DNA from 3 places in the Streptomonospora halophila genome. Region 3 is predicted to be linked to each of the others. Evidence: predicted binding sites of a transcription regulator. Region 3 holds the regulator's gene; each other region holds the start of a gene.
What was found. Region 3 encodes LexA, which represses DNA repair genes until DNA is damaged. Its sites were predicted from a motif close to TCGAACANNTGTTCGA; they were not measured.
Positions count from the first base shown of each region.

Region 1: ruvC (crossover junction endodeoxyribonuclease RuvC) is a predicted target of LexA. The motif match lies at 2,695-2,710, and genes of this name have one in related genera.
Region 2: ABEA15_RS12720 (intein-containing Rv2578c family radical SAM protein) is a predicted target of LexA. The motif match lies at 1,790-1,805, and genes of this name have one in related genera.

Region 1 is NZ_BAABIK010000020.1:48,783-53,810, forward strand. It holds gene pdxS (pyridoxal 5'-phosphate synthase lyase subunit PdxS) at 1-411, shown strand, start outside; gene pdxT (pyridoxal 5'-phosphate synthase glutaminase subunit PdxT) at 503-1,111, shown strand; gene ABEA15_RS17320 (YebC/PmpR family DNA-binding transcriptional regulator) at 1,108-1,857, shown strand; gene ABEA15_RS17325 (DUF4282 domain-containing protein) at 2,070-2,618, shown strand; gene ruvC (crossover junction endodeoxyribonuclease RuvC) at 2,739-3,305, shown strand; gene ruvA (Holliday junction branch migration protein RuvA) at 3,314-3,925, shown strand; gene ruvB (Holliday junction branch migration DNA helicase RuvB) at 3,939-5,027, shown strand.
Region 2 is NZ_BAABIK010000013.1:45,682-50,709, reverse strand. It holds gene ABEA15_RS12720 (intein-containing Rv2578c family radical SAM protein) at 1-1,780, opposite strand, end outside; gene ABEA15_RS12715 (SDR family oxidoreductase) at 2,004-2,729, opposite strand; gene ABEA15_RS12710 (LysR family transcriptional regulator) at 2,813-3,691, shown strand; gene ABEA15_RS12705 (metallophosphoesterase family protein) at 3,775-4,677, opposite strand; gene ABEA15_RS12700 (helix-turn-helix transcriptional regulator) at 4,816-5,028, opposite strand, start outside.
Region 3 is NZ_BAABIK010000017.1:37,662-42,689, reverse strand. It holds gene ABEA15_RS15370 (alpha/beta hydrolase family protein) at 38-1,114, opposite strand; gene lexA (transcriptional repressor LexA) at 1,404-2,171, opposite strand; gene ABEA15_RS15360 (LysM peptidoglycan-binding domain-containing protein) at 2,507-3,163, shown strand; gene ABEA15_RS15355 (1-phosphofructokinase family hexose kinase) at 3,532-4,473, opposite strand; gene ABEA15_RS15350 (right-handed parallel beta-helix repeat-containing protein) at 4,887-5,028, opposite strand, start outside.

The sequences.
Region 1 (5,028 bases), on a different contig from region 3:
GAGGCCACCCGCCACATGCGCGCCATCCGCAGCGAGATCGCCCGGCTCGGCACCCTCGACGAGCCCGAGCTCTTCGGCGCCGCCAAGGAGATCCAGGCGCCCTACGAGGTCGTCAAGGAGGTCGCCACGCTCGGCAGGCTGCCCGTGCCGCTGTTCTCCGCCGGCGGCGTGGCCACTCCCTCCGACGCCGCGCTGATGCGCCAGCTCGGCGCCGAGAGCGTCTTCGTCGGCTCGGGCATCTTCAAGTCCGGCGACCCCGCCAAGCGCGCCGACGCCATCGTCCAGGCCACCCTGCACTACCGCGACCCCGAGGTCATCGCGAAGGTCTCGCGCGGCCTCGGCAACGCCATGGTCGGCATCAACCTGGACGACCTGGAGGAGTCCGAGCGCTACGCCGGACGCGGCTGGTAGCCCCGCCGGCGCCGCCGGCGCGGGAGCGCCCCGCGCCGGCGCAGCGCTGCGCGTGCACCGGCGACCGAGAGCCACCGAAGCGAGGAAGCACGTGTCCGCGACACCCACCGTCGGCGTTCTCGCCCTGCAGGGCGACACCGCCGAGCACCTGCGCGTGCTCGGCGGACTCGGCGTCCCGGCCGTCCCCGTCCTCCACCCCGAGGACCTCGACCGGGTCGACGGGCTGGTCCTGCCCGGCGGGGAGTCCACCACGATGTCCAAGCTCGCCGCGCGCTACGACCTCGTCGAGCCGCTGCGCAAGCACATCGGCGACGGCATGCCCGCCTACGGGACCTGCGCCGGCATGATCCTGCTGGCCGACCGCATCCTCGACGGCGCCGCGGACCAGCAGACCCTGGGCGGGCTCGACATCACGGTGCGGCGCAACGCCTTCGGGCGCCAGACCGAGTCCTTCGAGGCGGGCATCGACCTCGACGGCGTCGGGGGCGACCCCTTCGAGGCGGTCTTCATCCGCGCGCCCTGGGTCGAGGCCGTCGGCGAGCGCGTGCGCGTCCTCGGCCAGATCGCCTACGGTGAGCGGGCCGGTAGGATCGTGGCGGTACGACAGGGCGGCCTGCTGGCTACCTCTTTCCATCCCGAACTCACCGGTGACCCGCGGATACACCGGCTCTTTGTCGACATGGTGAAAGGACAGGCATGAGCGGCCACTCCAAGTGGGCCACCACCAAGCACAAGAAAGCCGCCATCGACGCCAAGCGCGGCAAGCTCTTCGCCAAGCTGGTGAAGAACGTCGAGGTGGCGGCGCGCACGGGCGGCGGGGACCCGGAGGGCAACCCCACCCTGTTCGACGCCATCCAGAAGGCGAAGAAGAGTTCGGTCCCGCTCGACAACATCGAGCGCGCCCGCAAGCGCGGCTCCGGCGAGGAGGCCGGCGGCGCCGAGTGGCAGACCGTCATGTACGAGGGATACGCCCCGGGCGGCGTCGCCCTGCTCGTCGAGTGCCTCACCGACAACCGCAACCGCGCCACCTCGGAGGTGCGCGTGGCGGTCACCCGCAACGGCGGTTCGATGGCCGACGCCGGCTCGGTGTCCTACCTCTTCAGCCGCAAGGGCGTCGTGCTGGTGTCCAAGGAGGGCGTCAGCGAGGACGACGTCACCCTCGCCGTGGTCGAGGCCGGCGCCGAGGACGTCAACGACCTGGGCGAGTCCTTCGAGATCGTCAGCGAGCCCGGCGAGCTCGTCAACGTGCGCACCGCCCTGCAGGAGGCCGGCATCGACTACGACTCGGCCGACACCTCCTTCCTGCCCAGCGTCGAGGTGCAGGTGGGCGAGGAGGACGCCAAGAAGGTCATGCGCGTCGTGGACGCCCTGGAGGACTCCGACGACGTGCAGAACGTCTTCACCAACGTCGACATCCCCGACGAGATCATGGCGAAGATCGGCTAGCGCCCGCGCCGCACACACCTTCGCCGCACGCCCCGCACCCGGAGACCGGACACGGGGCGTGCGGCGTTTCGCCCCCGCCGCCCGGCGGGCCCGCGCCCGGGTGCCGGCCGCGGCCCCCGCCTCATCCGACAGCCCGGCGCCCCCTCGCCGCGCGCGATAGAGTGGCCACTCGCCGAAGCAGTCAGCACCGCCCCCCGTGAGGAAAGCTCCTGATGAATCCCCCCGGCGAGAACCCCTACGAGCCCGGCCGCCCCGACTACGGCGGCCAGTACGGACAGCCCGGCCCGGACACCCCGGGCCCCTCCGGCGCCGGCGGCTACCCGGGACCGCAGCCGGGGCAGCCGGGCACGCCTCCGTCGCCCGGCGCATCGGGGCCCCAGCAGGGCTGGCAGCAGCCGCCCCAGCAGCCCTACGGCGGCCCCGGGGGACCCGCACCCGCCGCACCGCCTCCCGCGGCCGACGGCGCCGGCTTCTTCGCCGCGCTGTTCGACCTGCGGTTCCGCAGCTTCGTCACCACCCGGATCATCCACGTCCTGTTCGTCCTCTGGCTGGTGCTGATCGCCATCGTCACCCTCAGCGGCGTCGTCAGCTCCTTCGGGCTGATGGGCTTCAGCCCCCTGACCGGGCTGCTCACGCTGCTGGGCTCCCTGGTCGGCGGCGCCGTGGCGGCGCTGCTCACCCGCGTGGGCCTGGAGGTGCTGATCGTGCTGTTCCGCATCAGCGAGGACCTCACTGCGATCCGCTCCCGCAACGGCATGTAGCCCGGGCGTCCCCGGCGCACCCCCGCCCCCGACCCGTGTCCCCCGAGCGCGGTGGGGCCTGCGGGCGGTAGGCTCTGCGAACGGACGTTCGAGGCCCGGGCCGGAAGGGAGCCGCCGACCATGCGCGTGCTGGGGGTCGACCCCGGGCTGACCCGGTGCGGGGTGGGGGTCGTCGACGGCTCCGTCGGCCGCTCGCTGACGCTGGCCGCCGCCGGCGTGGTGCGCACCGACCCCGGGAGCGACCTCGCCGAGCGGCTGCTGGGCGTGGAGCGCGGCGTCGAGCGCTGGCTCGACGACCACGCCCCCGACGCCGTCGCCGTCGAGCGGGTCTTCGCCCAGCACAACGTCAGCACGGTCATGGGCACCGCGCAGGCCAGCGCGATCGCCATCACCTGCGCCGCGCGCCGCGGGCTGCCGGTCGCGCTGCACACGCCCAGCGAGGCCAAGGCCGCCATCACCGGAAGCGGCCGGGCCGACAAGGCGCAGGTCCAGGCCATGGTCGCGCGGCTGCTCGGCCTCGACGCCGCGCCCAAACCCGCCGACGCCGCCGACGCGCTCGCCCTGGCCATCTGCCACATCTGGCGCGGCGGCGCCCAGGACCGCATCGCCCGGGCCCAGCAGGACTTCGCCCGCAAGGTCGAGCTCGCGCGTCGCTCGCGCCGCGCCCCCGACCCCCAGGGAAGGTGACCTTCGCAGTGATCGCGTTCCTCAGCGGCCGGGTGGCCGCCCGCGCCGGCGGCACCGCCGTGATCGAGGTCGGGGGTGTCGGCATGACGGTGCACTGCACACCGGCGACCCTCGCCGGACTGCGGGTGGGCGAGCACGCCACCGTCGCCACCTCCCTGGTGGTGCGCGAGGACTCGCTGACCCTCTACGGCTTCGCCGACGACGACGAGCGCGACGTGTTCGAGCGCCTGCAGCAGGCCGGCGGTGTGGGGCCGCGGCTGGCGCTGGGCATCCTGGCGGTGCACACCCCCGACGCACTGCGCGCCGCCGTGGCCGCCGAGGACACCGCCGCCCTCACCCGGGTTTCGGGCATCGGTCCCAAGGGCGCCCAGCGCATCGCTCTGGAACTGCGCGACAAGCTCGGCCCGCCCCCGGCCGCCGACCCCGCCCTCGCCGAGTACGGCGCCGCACCCGCCCCCGAGGCGCCGTGGCGTCCGCAGGTGGTCTCGGGCCTGGTCAACCTGGGCTGGTCGGCCAAGGACGCCGAGGCCGCGGCCGACGCCGTCGCCTCCGAAGCCACCGACACCCCCGATGTGGCCGTGCTGCTGCGCAGCGCCCTGCGCCGCCTGAGCCGCGCCTAGGAATGGCGAAACCATGAGCGACTACGAGCGGGACGCCGTCTCGGCCGACGCCGACACCGACGAGCGCGCGCTTGAGGGTGCGCTGCGGCCGCGGCTCCTGGAGGACTTCGTCGGCCAGGAGCGCGTGCGCGAGCAGCTGAGCCTGGTGCTGCGCGGCGCCCAGCGGCGCGGCCGCGCCCCCGACCACGTGCTGCTGTCGGGCGGGCCCGGCCTGGGCAAGACCACGCTGGCCATGATCATCGCCGCCGAGCTGGGGGCGCCGCTGCGCATCAGCTCGGGGCCGGCGATCGAGCGTTCCGGCGACCTCGCCGCCGTCCTGTCGACCCTGCACGAGGGCGAGGTGCTGTTCCTCGACGAGATCCACCGCATGGCGCGTCCGGCCGAGGAGATGCTCTACGTCGCCATGGAGGACTTCCGCGTCGACGTGATGGTGGGCAAGGGCCCCGGCGCCACCGCCATCCCGCTGGACGTCGCCCCCTTCACCCTGGTCGGCGCCACCACCCGCGCGGGCCTGCTGCCCGCGCCGCTGCGCGACCGCTTCGGCTTCACCGCGCACATGGACTTCTACGCCGCCGCCGACCTGGAGCGCATCCTGCACCGCTCGGCCGGCCTGCTGGGGGTCGAGGTCGACGGCGACGCCGCCGCCGAGATCGCCGGGCGTTCGCGCGGCACACCCCGCATCGCCAACCGGCTCCTGCGGCGGGTGCGCGACTACGCCGAAGTGCACGGCGACGGCCGCCTCACCCGCGACACCGCCTGCGCGGCGCTCGCGCTGTTCGAGGTCGACGGTCACGGGTTGGACCGCCTCGACCGCGCGGTGCTGGAGGCGCTGTGCGGCAAGTTCCGCGGCGGGCCGGTGGGCCTGTCAACCCTGGCCGTGGCGGTGGGGGAGGAGCCCGAGACGGTCGAGGTCGTGGCCGAACCCTTCCTCGTGCGCTCCGGTTTCGTCGCCCGCACCCCGCGCGGGCGGGTCGCCACCCCCGACGCCTGGAGCCATTTGGGCATCGCGCCGCCCCCCGACGCCGCCTTCGGCGCCGCCGCTGCCGCCGACAGCGCGGCCGCCCCGCGCGCCGCCGAGGCGCCCGGAACAAGCGGCTCCTAGC
Region 2 (5,028 bases), on a different contig from region 3:
GGCCGGGCAGGATCGGCGCCATCAGCACGGAGCAGCTCAGCCCGCGGTCGGCGCACCGGCGGACGACGTCCAACCGCGAGGCGGGGCGCGGGGTGCCGGGCTCGACGGTGCGCCATACGTCCTCGTCGAGGGAGCCGACCGACACCGCCAGGCCCACGTCGGTGACCCGGGCCGCCTGTTCGAGCAGGTCGAGATCGCGCAGGATGAGCCGCCCCTTGGTGAGGACGGAGAACGGGTTGGCGAAGTCGCGCAGGGCCGCGATGATCTGCGGCATCAGCCGGTAGCGGCCCTCGGCCCGCTGGTAGGGGTCGGTGTTGGTGCCCATCGCGATCGGCTCGCCCGCCCACCGCGGGTTGGCCAGCTCGCGCCGCAGCAGCTCGCCGGCGTTGACCTTGACCATGATCTTGGAGTCGAAGTCGTGTCCGGAGTCGAGGTCCAGATACTCGTGCGTGCGCCGGGCGAAGCAGTTGTGGCTCACCACGCCGTTCGCGAGGAAGTCCCCCGTTCCGGTCGTGATGTCGTACAGCGTGCGTAGTTCGCCGGTGTCCTCGATCGAGACGACGTCGAGCCGGGGGTCCGACTCGAGTGCGGCATCGTCGATACCGCGCTTTCGAGTGATCGCGGGGTCCGTCGTCTGGAGGAACCGCAGCCGCTCGCGCAGTCCTCCGGTGAGCCGCACGACCTGCGCGCCCGACACCGCGGCGGGTCCCTCGACGGTGTGCTCGAAGCCGAAGTGCTTCATGCTCAGGCCGACCGCCGCGATGATCTCGCTGTCGGCGCTGGAGATGCGGAGGACGCCTCCGGAACAGTCGCCTTCGGCGTCGAACGCCCCCGCGAGGAACCCCTTGCGCCATTCGTCGCACGGTGCGACCGGCCATTCCACGATCTCGGACATGCGCTCGGACGAGGTGCCCTGCGCGGTGCGGATCGCCGTGATCGCTCGCCGGTTCTCCGGCGCGGCGGCGGGGTCGAAGCGGACCGCGCTCACGCCGAGACCGGCGAGGCAGCCTGCGGCGCGATCCGCCGCTTCGCCGTCGGCGAGCGCCCGGCGGAGTCGGAACACGCGGGCTCCGTCGGCCGGACGCTTCGTTCCCGGATGGCCGGAACCGCCGGGAGGCGCATCGCCGCGGAGGATCCCGCAGAGATAGCCCCTCCTGTAGGCGCCGGCGCCCTCGGGCGGATCCGCGTAGCGGCCCGTGCCCAGCAGTCCGGTCCCTTCGGTCAGGTGCGGCCGGCGGCGGTGGCCGGAGGCGCCTCCGGCGACGTATGTCCAGCCGCGGCCGGTGAGGAACCGGTGGTCGCCGCTGGCCACCAGCACCGTGCCGTCGGCCAGCGTGATGCGGTAGGCGCGCTTCACCGTCGTCCAATGCGCCTGCACCGTCGTGGGTGTGTAGCGCCGGCGGCCGCCCGCGCGGCGCGTCCCGTAGATCCGATCGCCGACCCTGATCTCCGCCAGCGGTCTGGTCCGGCCGTCTGCCATGAGGATCGGGGTGTCGCCGGACAGGCAGTAGACGCAGGCGTGGCTGCAGCCCCGATAGGGGTTGACAGTCCAGCGGAACGGGACCGCGGCCTCGCCGGGGACGCGGTTGATGATCGATCGGGCGCGGATCTCGACGGCCACGGCGTCGCCGCCGTCGCCGCCGAGGACCGGCCCGGGTCCGGGATCGGCCAGCCCGGCCCGCCCGGTGCCGCGCCCGGCGCCGGAGGGCTCGGGCGCGACGTCCGCGCGCTCGAACAGCGCGGGCTCGTCGTGCTGGTCACGCAAGGATTCCCATCGCATACCCTCAATACGAACACAGGTTCGAATGCGTGTCCAGTGGCCGTCCACAGGCCTGTGACGAGGCGCTTCACGGCCGCACGCGCGCTCCGGGCCGCGGGGGCCGTGAGGCCGGGGTTTCGACCGCCGAGTGGGCGCCGCGTGAACTGCGGAACTTTGCGGCGCGGTGATGGCCGGGAGGGCGGCGCAAATGCGGGCCGGCGCCTTCGCTCCCGCCCGTCCGGAGTCACCAGGGGACGGCGCCCTCGTCGTCGAAGAAGCCGCCGCGCGGTCCGTCGTCGGGCAGGGTGGCGAGCCGGATCGCGATCGCGGCACCCTGCTCGGGCGTCCGCGGCGCGTTGAAGCCGGTGAAGTCGGTCGCGACGTAGCCGGGGCAGGCGGCGTTCACGATGACGTTCGTGTCGGCGAGCCGGCGGGCGTACTGCGCCGTGAGGCTGTTGAGCATCGACTTCGACGGTGCGTACGCGGCCAGGATCGGACCGGTCTGCAGTGTCAGCGAACCCATGTTGCTCGACATGTTGACGATGCGCGGCGAGTCGGCGCGGCGGAGCAGCGGGAGAAGCGCGTTCGTCACCCGGACGACCCCGAGCACGTTCGTCTCGATGACGGTGCGGACGACGTCGAGGTCGAGCGTCGTCGGGTCCTGTATGCCGTCGCCGGTCCGGCCGGAGATGCCCGCGTTGTTGACGAGCACGTCGAGCCGTCCCGCCGCCTTCTCGACGGCCGCGGCCGCGGCGGCGACGCTGTCGTCTGAGGTGACGTCGAGGGCGACCCCGAACGCGTCGGCGCCCGCGGCACGCAGGCGGTCGACGGCCTGCTCGCGCCTGGCGTCGTCGCGCGCGCCCGCGGCGACCGTGAAGCCGGCCGCTCCCAGGCCCTGTGCGATGGCGAAGCCGATTCCCTTGTTCGCGCCGGTGACCAGCGCGGTCTTCGTGTCGTTCACGGGACCAATACTCGGCGAGCCCCGCGCTCGCCGTCCAAGACCGATTCGCTCGGCTGTGATACTCGCCCGGTATCAGGCGGTAGGCTCCGCACGTGGACGATCTCGAGACCCGCGAGCTGCGGTACTTCGTCGCCGTTGCCGAGGAGCTGCACTTCGCACGCGCCGCCGTTCGGCTGGGGATCGCGCAGCCGCCGCTCTCGCGCGCGATCCGCCGGCTGGAGCAGCGGCTCGGCGTCCGGCTCTTCGACCGGGACCGCCGGGGAGCGGCGCTGACCTACGCCGGCAGCGTGCTGCTCCGCGAGGCCCGAGCGGCCCTCGACGCGGTCGCGGCCGCCGCGCATCGGACGCGGCGTGCCGGGGATCCGACGCGGCGGCTGGTGCTCGTGACCAAGGCCGGAGCGTCCCACGAGCTGCTGCAGCGGCTCCTCGACGCGCTCGCGAGCGATCCCGAAGCGCCATCGGTCGAGGTTCTGCTGTGCGAGGTCGGCGAGCAGGCGCGGCTGCTCCGCGACGGGCGCGCCGACGCGGCCCTCATGCACCGGCCCTTCGACGACCTCGCCGGGTTCGACACCGAGGACCTCTACGTCGAAGGCCAGATCGCGCTCCTTCCCGCGGGGCATCCGCTCGCCTCGCGCGACCGGCTCACCCTGGCCGATGTCCGCGACGTGCCGGACCTGCCGCTGGCTCGCTGGCCCCGGCTCGACGGGTCCTACCCGGAGGGGCCCGGACCGGAGGTGCACACCCAGTCGCAGCTCGCTCAGCTCGTTGCGCTGGGCAGGACGCTGCTGGTCATCCCCGCCTCCAGCCGCGCCTGGCAGTGGCCCGAGCACGTCGCGGTGCCCGTCGCCGACGCGCCGGACGTCACCACGGTGATCGCGTGGCCGCCGAGCAGCCGCTCACCGGAGGTCGCGTCACTCGTCCGCTCAGCGGCCGGGCTCCGCGGCGCCGCGGAGCCCGCGCCCGCGGACTGAGGCCCCCCTCAAGCTCCTGTCGGACCGGCCACCGGGGGATCCGCCCGGCGGGCCGGAGAGCGGGCGCCCGCCGGGACGGGCCGCTAGCCCTCCGCCGGTGCGGGGAACACCTGGTAGAGGCGGTTGTCGGGGACCGGGCGGCGCCGCCACTCGCGCGGGTATCCCACCGAGACCTCCTGGAACCGGACCCCGTCGTGGTAGGTGGTCCGAGGGATGTGCAGGTGGCCGTAGACGACCGCGGCGGCGTCGTACTTGAGGTGCCATCCGGCGGTGTGGACGCTGCCGCACCACTGGGCGAACTCGGGGTAGTAGAGGACGTCGGTGGGTTCGCGCACGAGCGGGTAGTGGTTGACCAGGACGGTGGGACCGTCGACCTCGGCCAGGCGGCGCTCGCTGTACTCCAGCCGGGCCCGGCACCACGCGTCGGGGGAGGGGTAGGGGTCGGGGTGGAGCATGAACTCGTCGGTGCAGACCACGCCGGTGCTGCGGGCGTAGGCCAGCCCGTCCTCCTTGGTGGAGGTGCCGGGCGGGTGGAACGTGTAGTCGTAGAGGGTGAACAGCGGCACCACCGTGACCGGGCCGCCCGCGCCGCGCCACACGGGGAACGGGTCCTCGGGGGTGTGTACGCCCAGGCCCCGGCAGATGTCCACAAGCTGTTCATAGCGCTCGGCGCCGCGCAGCTGCAGCGGGTCGCGCGGGGTGGTCCACAGCTCGTGGTTGCCGGGCACCCACACCACCTCGGCGAACCGCTCGCGCAGCATGCGCAGCGCCTCCTCGACGGCGGCGGGGGTCTCGGCGACGTCCCCGGCGACGATCAGCCAGTCGCCGCCGGTGTAGGGGCGCAGCCCCTCCAGCACCTCGCGGTTGCCGCTGTGGGACACGTGCAGGTCGCTGATGGCGAGCAGGCGCGGCTCGCCCGCGGCTCCGGCGTGGTCGGCGTGTCCGGCGGGCTCGTCGGGCTCGTCGGCGGCGTTCGGTTCGGGCATCGGCCCTCGGCTCTCCCAGGCTCGGTTCGGCTCGTCTGCCGTCATCCGAACAGTCTCGGACATTCTCCGCGAACCCGTGCACCCGGCCCTCAGGCACGCACCCCTGCGGCCGGTCCGCGAGCGGACCGGCCGCAGCGCTCAGCCCGCCCCGGCCATCGCCGCGAGCCGGCGGGCGAGCACGGCGGCGGCCTCGCGCAGCTCAGGCGGGTCCAGGACCTCCGCCTCGAAGCCCAGCCGCGCGACGTGCATGGCGATCGACTCCAGCTCGTCCGCGCCGCCGACGAGCAGGCACCACCCGTCGCCGTCGTCGTCGACGCGCGCGACCTGGGGCGGAACCAGCGCTCGCACCTG
Region 3 (5,028 bases):
GTTCCGGCTGAACCGCCAATCATCGAACACACCCCGGCTAGAGGCCGGTCTCGGACTCCAGGAAGGTGCGCAGGGCGGGGGCCACGTCGGGGGAGAAGCGGCGCCGGGAGTCGAGCGCCTCCGCCCCGGGCGCGTCGCTGTACCTGCGGAACACGTGGTCGGCGCCGGGGATGTCGGCCCGCTCGCCGTCGGGCAGCCCGGTCATCAGGCGGTCGACGTCGCCGCGCGCGATCTGCGAGTCGGCGGTGCCCCACAGGACGAGCGTTGCGGTGCCGGCGGGCAGGTCGCGCGCCAGGCGCACGGGGTCCATCGCGTCGATGCGGCGCAGGAAGTCCTGGTACCGGGGAGCGAAGAGGCCCCCGAAGCCCTGCGGGAGGTCGGCCTCCTCCAGTTCGTCGCCGTCGCGGATTCCGGCGACGGCGGTCCGCACGTCCGAGAGCGCCTGGTCGGCCGCGGCGTAGTCCATGGAGCCGGCGGCCTCGGCCCTGCGGACCTGCTCGGTGATCTGCCGGTCGACGACGTCGAGGTAGCGGCGGCCCGGCGGGGCGGCGAGGACGAGTGCGCGCGGCGGATGCTCCTCGACGATCTCGTGGGCGCGCAGCGCGAACAGGGCGCCCTCGCTGTGGCCCAGCACGATGAGCCGCGAGGGGTCGACCTCGGGCCGCGACGCCAGGTGCGCGTAGGCGTCGGCGACCTCCTGGGCGAAGACGCCGTAGCCGACGGCGGCGTCCTTCTCGCGCGAGGCCATGCCGGTCTCGCCGCTGCCGAGCTTGTCGTAGCGCAGGGAGGCGACCCCCATGTCGGCCAGCAGGCGCGCGAAGTTCTTGTTCGTGCCGGCGTCGGGCCGCCCCGGGCTGTTGCCGTCGCGGTCGGTGGGGCCGCTGCCGGAGACGATCAGCGCCGCGGGCAGGTCGCCACCGCCGCCGGGTGGCAGGGCGAAGGTGCCGTGCAGGGTGTCGGGGCCGCTGCGGAAGGTGACCTCGCTCTGCTGCGGCCGGATGCCGGGCGGCTCGACGGGCCCGGAGTCGTCGGTTTCGGGGCTGCAGCCGGTGGCCAGGAGGGCCGCCAGGAGCGCGGCGACGGCGGCGGCGCGCAAGGGCGAGCGGACGGGCATGGTCCCTACCGTAGTGCCCGCCGCGCCCGCGGGTGCGGGGTGTGCCGGGGGATCGGCGGCGTGCGGCGCGCCGGGCGGCCCTGAGCGGCGGGCGGCACGCGAGGATTCGGCCTTTGGTCCCTGGCGCGGAGCCGCCGTCGCGGCGTAGGGCGGGGGATCGGGAACCGGTGCCGGGCGGGGTCAGGGATAACCGTTGGGTTCCGAAAAGGCGACGGGTTCGTGATCTACAGCGAAGATCACGAACCCGTGCCAAAGCGAGGCGAACTCGTTATGCCGACGCGGCGGCGGCTCACACGCGCCGGAGCACGGCCACCACCTTGCCCAGGATGGTGGCGTCGTCGCCGAGGATGGGCTCGTATTCGTCGTTGCGCGGCAGTAGCCACACGTGGTCGGAGTCGCGCTTGAACGCCTTGACCGTGGCCTCGTCGTCGAGCATCGCCGCGACGATGTCGCCGCTGTTGGCCTCGGGCTGCTGGCGGACGACGACCAGGTCACCGTCGGTGATGGCGGCGTCGACCATCGAGTCGCCGACGACGTTGAGCATGAACAGCCGGCCCTCGCCCACGAGCTGCTTGGGCAGCGTGAGGACGTCCTCGATGGACTCCTCGGCCAGGATGGGGCCGCCCGCCGCGATGCGCCCGACCACCGGGACCGCGGTCGCGCGGGACTCGTCGGCCTCGGGGGTCTCCTCCAGCTGGTCCCAGGAGCGCACCGGCGGCTGGCCCGGAATGCGGATTTCGACCGCTCGTGGGCGGTTCTGGTCGCGGTAGAGGTAGCCCTTGCGTTGCAAGACCTTCAGTTGGTGCGCCACACTGGACGGGCTCGATAGCCCCACCGCGTCGCCGATCTCCCGGATGGACGGTGGATATCCGCGCTGCCGCACATAGCGGTGGATGCAGTTCAGCACGCTCTGCTGGCGTGCGGTGAGCTGCGGCGCCCCCTCGGCGCTGTCAGCGGAGTCCTGAGAATCGGCGGGTGGAGCGGCAGCGGACCGGAGCGCGGTGACGGACCCCCCGCCCGTGTGAGGTTCCTGGGTTCCGTGGTTCTCCTCCGGCACGGCCGGCCTCCTCGGCGGTCGGTTGTTCTGGGTGCGGCTATCGGCGGGCGTCAGGCGGATCCCCCGACTCGAGGGACCAGCCGGTCGATCAGTGTTCGGCAGCGGTAGCGCGTGTTCAGCCACTGAACGTGGCGTCGCCGATACCGCAGCGAAACATGTCCAACGTTACTGCGTGCACACGGCAATATCAAACAAACGTTCGAGATGGTGCTGAAAAATTCGCTCGAATGCGGTAGGAATCGAACGTTAGTTCTAACGAACTGGCGTACGAAGGTGAGGACTGTGCGGCCATGACTATGTCAGCGTCTCAATCCGCCACTGCGTTCGAATCCCCCTTGACCTGGCCCGACATCCCACGACCCGATGACGGCGGGCCCGCCGTCCGGCTGCCGCGGCGCGCGCGGCTGTCCGTGGTCCCGCCGCAGGCGCCGCCGGCCGAGGAGGCCGAACGCGAAGGCGCTTCCGGCGCCGACCCGTTCCCGGGAGCGCACGACGGCGCGCTGTTCGACTGGGCGCGGCAGCTGCCCGAGTGGAGCGCCGCCGCGGCGGCCCCGCCGAGGGCGGCCCGGCGTCCGCGGCAGGCGGCACCGGCCCCGGCGCGGGCTCTGCGCCCGGCCGCCGTCCCGGCACCGCGCCCCGCTCCGGTGCTCGGCGCCGCAGCCAAACTGTGGAACGAGCGCCTCACGCGCCGAGGGCGCGTCGTGGTGGGCGCGGCGGTCTCGGCGCTGGCGACCGCCCTTCTGGCCGGCCTGCTGCTGGCCGTGGGCACCGCCGGAGCCTCCGCCACGGGCCCGGCGCCCGCGGAGTCGGCGCTGCACGAGGAGGCGCCTCCCACCGTGGTCGTCCGCGACGGTGACACCCTGTGGTCGATCGCCGAACGTGTGCGTCCCGGCGACGATCCGCGCAGCACCGTGCACGAGATCGTGAAGGCGAACGGCCTCAGCGAGTCCGAGATCGAGCCCGGCCAGGAACTCGTGATGCCCGAGTTCTAGCCGGTGCCGCGGCCGCGGCACCGCACCGGCCCGAGCGCCCTCCGCCGCCGCTGCAGCCACCGTCGCCCTCACCGTCCGCGGTTCGGGGCGGGGGCGACAGGCCCGGCGCGATGGAAGGGGTGCGCGGCGGCGGGACCGCGTTCCTGCTCGGCGTCCACTGCTCGGCCTCCTCCCGGTCGCGGCCACTGCCCGATGACGGAATGATCATGGCAGGGGGTTGCGACAGAACGGCGCCGTCGGCGGCCCGCACCGGCGTCGGCGCGGGCCGAGCGCCCGTGGCAACGCCCCGGGGGCCGCGGCCCCCGGCGGCCGACGTGCCCTGCCCGGCGCGCCGGGAGGACGCCGGCCTGACGCGTCCCGCGGCGTCGCTACAGGTCGTCCAGGCGCCAGGACGCGGGCGGGTCGGCCACCACCCGCACCGACTCGGCACGGAGGTCCTCGGGGCCGGGCACCGTGGTTCCGGGGAGTGCGACGGCCGCCGCGCCCCAGGCCACGGCGCGGCGCAGGCGCCCCTCCGGCGAGCCGTCGGCCGAGAGGTAGCCCGCCAGCGCGCAGTCGCCCGCGCCCACGGTGCTGCGCGGCACGACCGACGGGCCCTGGCCCCACCAGGTGCCGTCGGCCTCGGCGAGCACGGCTCCGTGCGGCCCCAGGGTGACCAGGACCGCGCGGTTGCCCCGGGCCACGGCCGTGCCTGCTGCGCGGGCGACGTCGCCGACGGTCTCCATATCCCGGCCCGCGAGCGCGCTCAGCTCCTCGCGGTTGGGCTTGAGCAGTGCGTTGCCGCCCGCCGCGACAGCGGCCTCCAGCGGTTCGCCCGAGGTGTCCAGCGCGAGCGGCACGCCGCGGGAGCCGGCCAGCTTGGCCAGGCGCGCGTAGAAGTCGACCGGCGCACCGATGGGCAGGCTTCCGCTGGCCACGAGCCACTCCGGGCCGCGCGCCAGCTCGGCCTCGACCGTCTCCAGCAGGCCGTCGATCTCCTCCGGCGCCAGTTCGGGGCCGGAGCTGTTGAGCTTGGTCGTGGTGCCGTCGCCCTCGGCCAGCGTGAAGTTCTTGCGCGTGGTGCCGGCGATCGGCACCGCGACGTGGTGCAGGTCGCCCAGCAGGGAGGTGAGCTCGGCACCCGTCGCGCCGCCGACCGGCAGCACGGCGGTGGTCGCATGCCCCATCGCGCGCAGCGCGCGGGAGACGTTGACCCCCTTGCCGCCCGCCTCTGTGGTAGGCGACCTGATGCGCAGGATGCCGCCGAGGCGCAGCTCGGGCACTTCGAGCGTGTGGTCGACGCTGGGGTTGGGCGTACAGGTCAGGATCATGCGGGCCTGCTCCGTGCTTCAACGGCGGTGGCGGTCGGGGCCGCCGCGGCGGCGAACCGCGGGCGGCGCCCGGTGGCGGCCGCCGGGGCCGCGGAATCCGCAGCGACCGCATCGGGGACGGACGGGCCGGCGATCAGTCGGAAGCGCGCTGGATCCGGGGCGCTGCACCCGGCGCAATGTGTGTGAGCCCGCATTTGCCGATCCGTTTGATTGTTGCCCTCTTTGATTATGTCCGTTTGCCCTCGACAGTCAATCGGTTTCGCTCAAATGAGCACAGGTCCGGGGGTGTGGCGACGTCCGATACCGGCCACGCCGGACTCGGCGAACCGGTGGTCGTGGCTCCCGCCCGAAACGACGGAAGCCGCGGCGGTCACCGGTGACCGCCGCGGCTTCCGTCGTGCCGCAGACCGCGCTCAGAGCGCCGGGATGTCCTCGGGCAGCAGCGTGTTGAAGTCGTCGCGGCCCGCGTTCTCGGCGTGCACCAGGCGGCCCGCCTGCCGGGTGACCATGCGCTCCAGCACCTGGCGGGCGTAGCGCCCGTTGCCGAACGAGGAG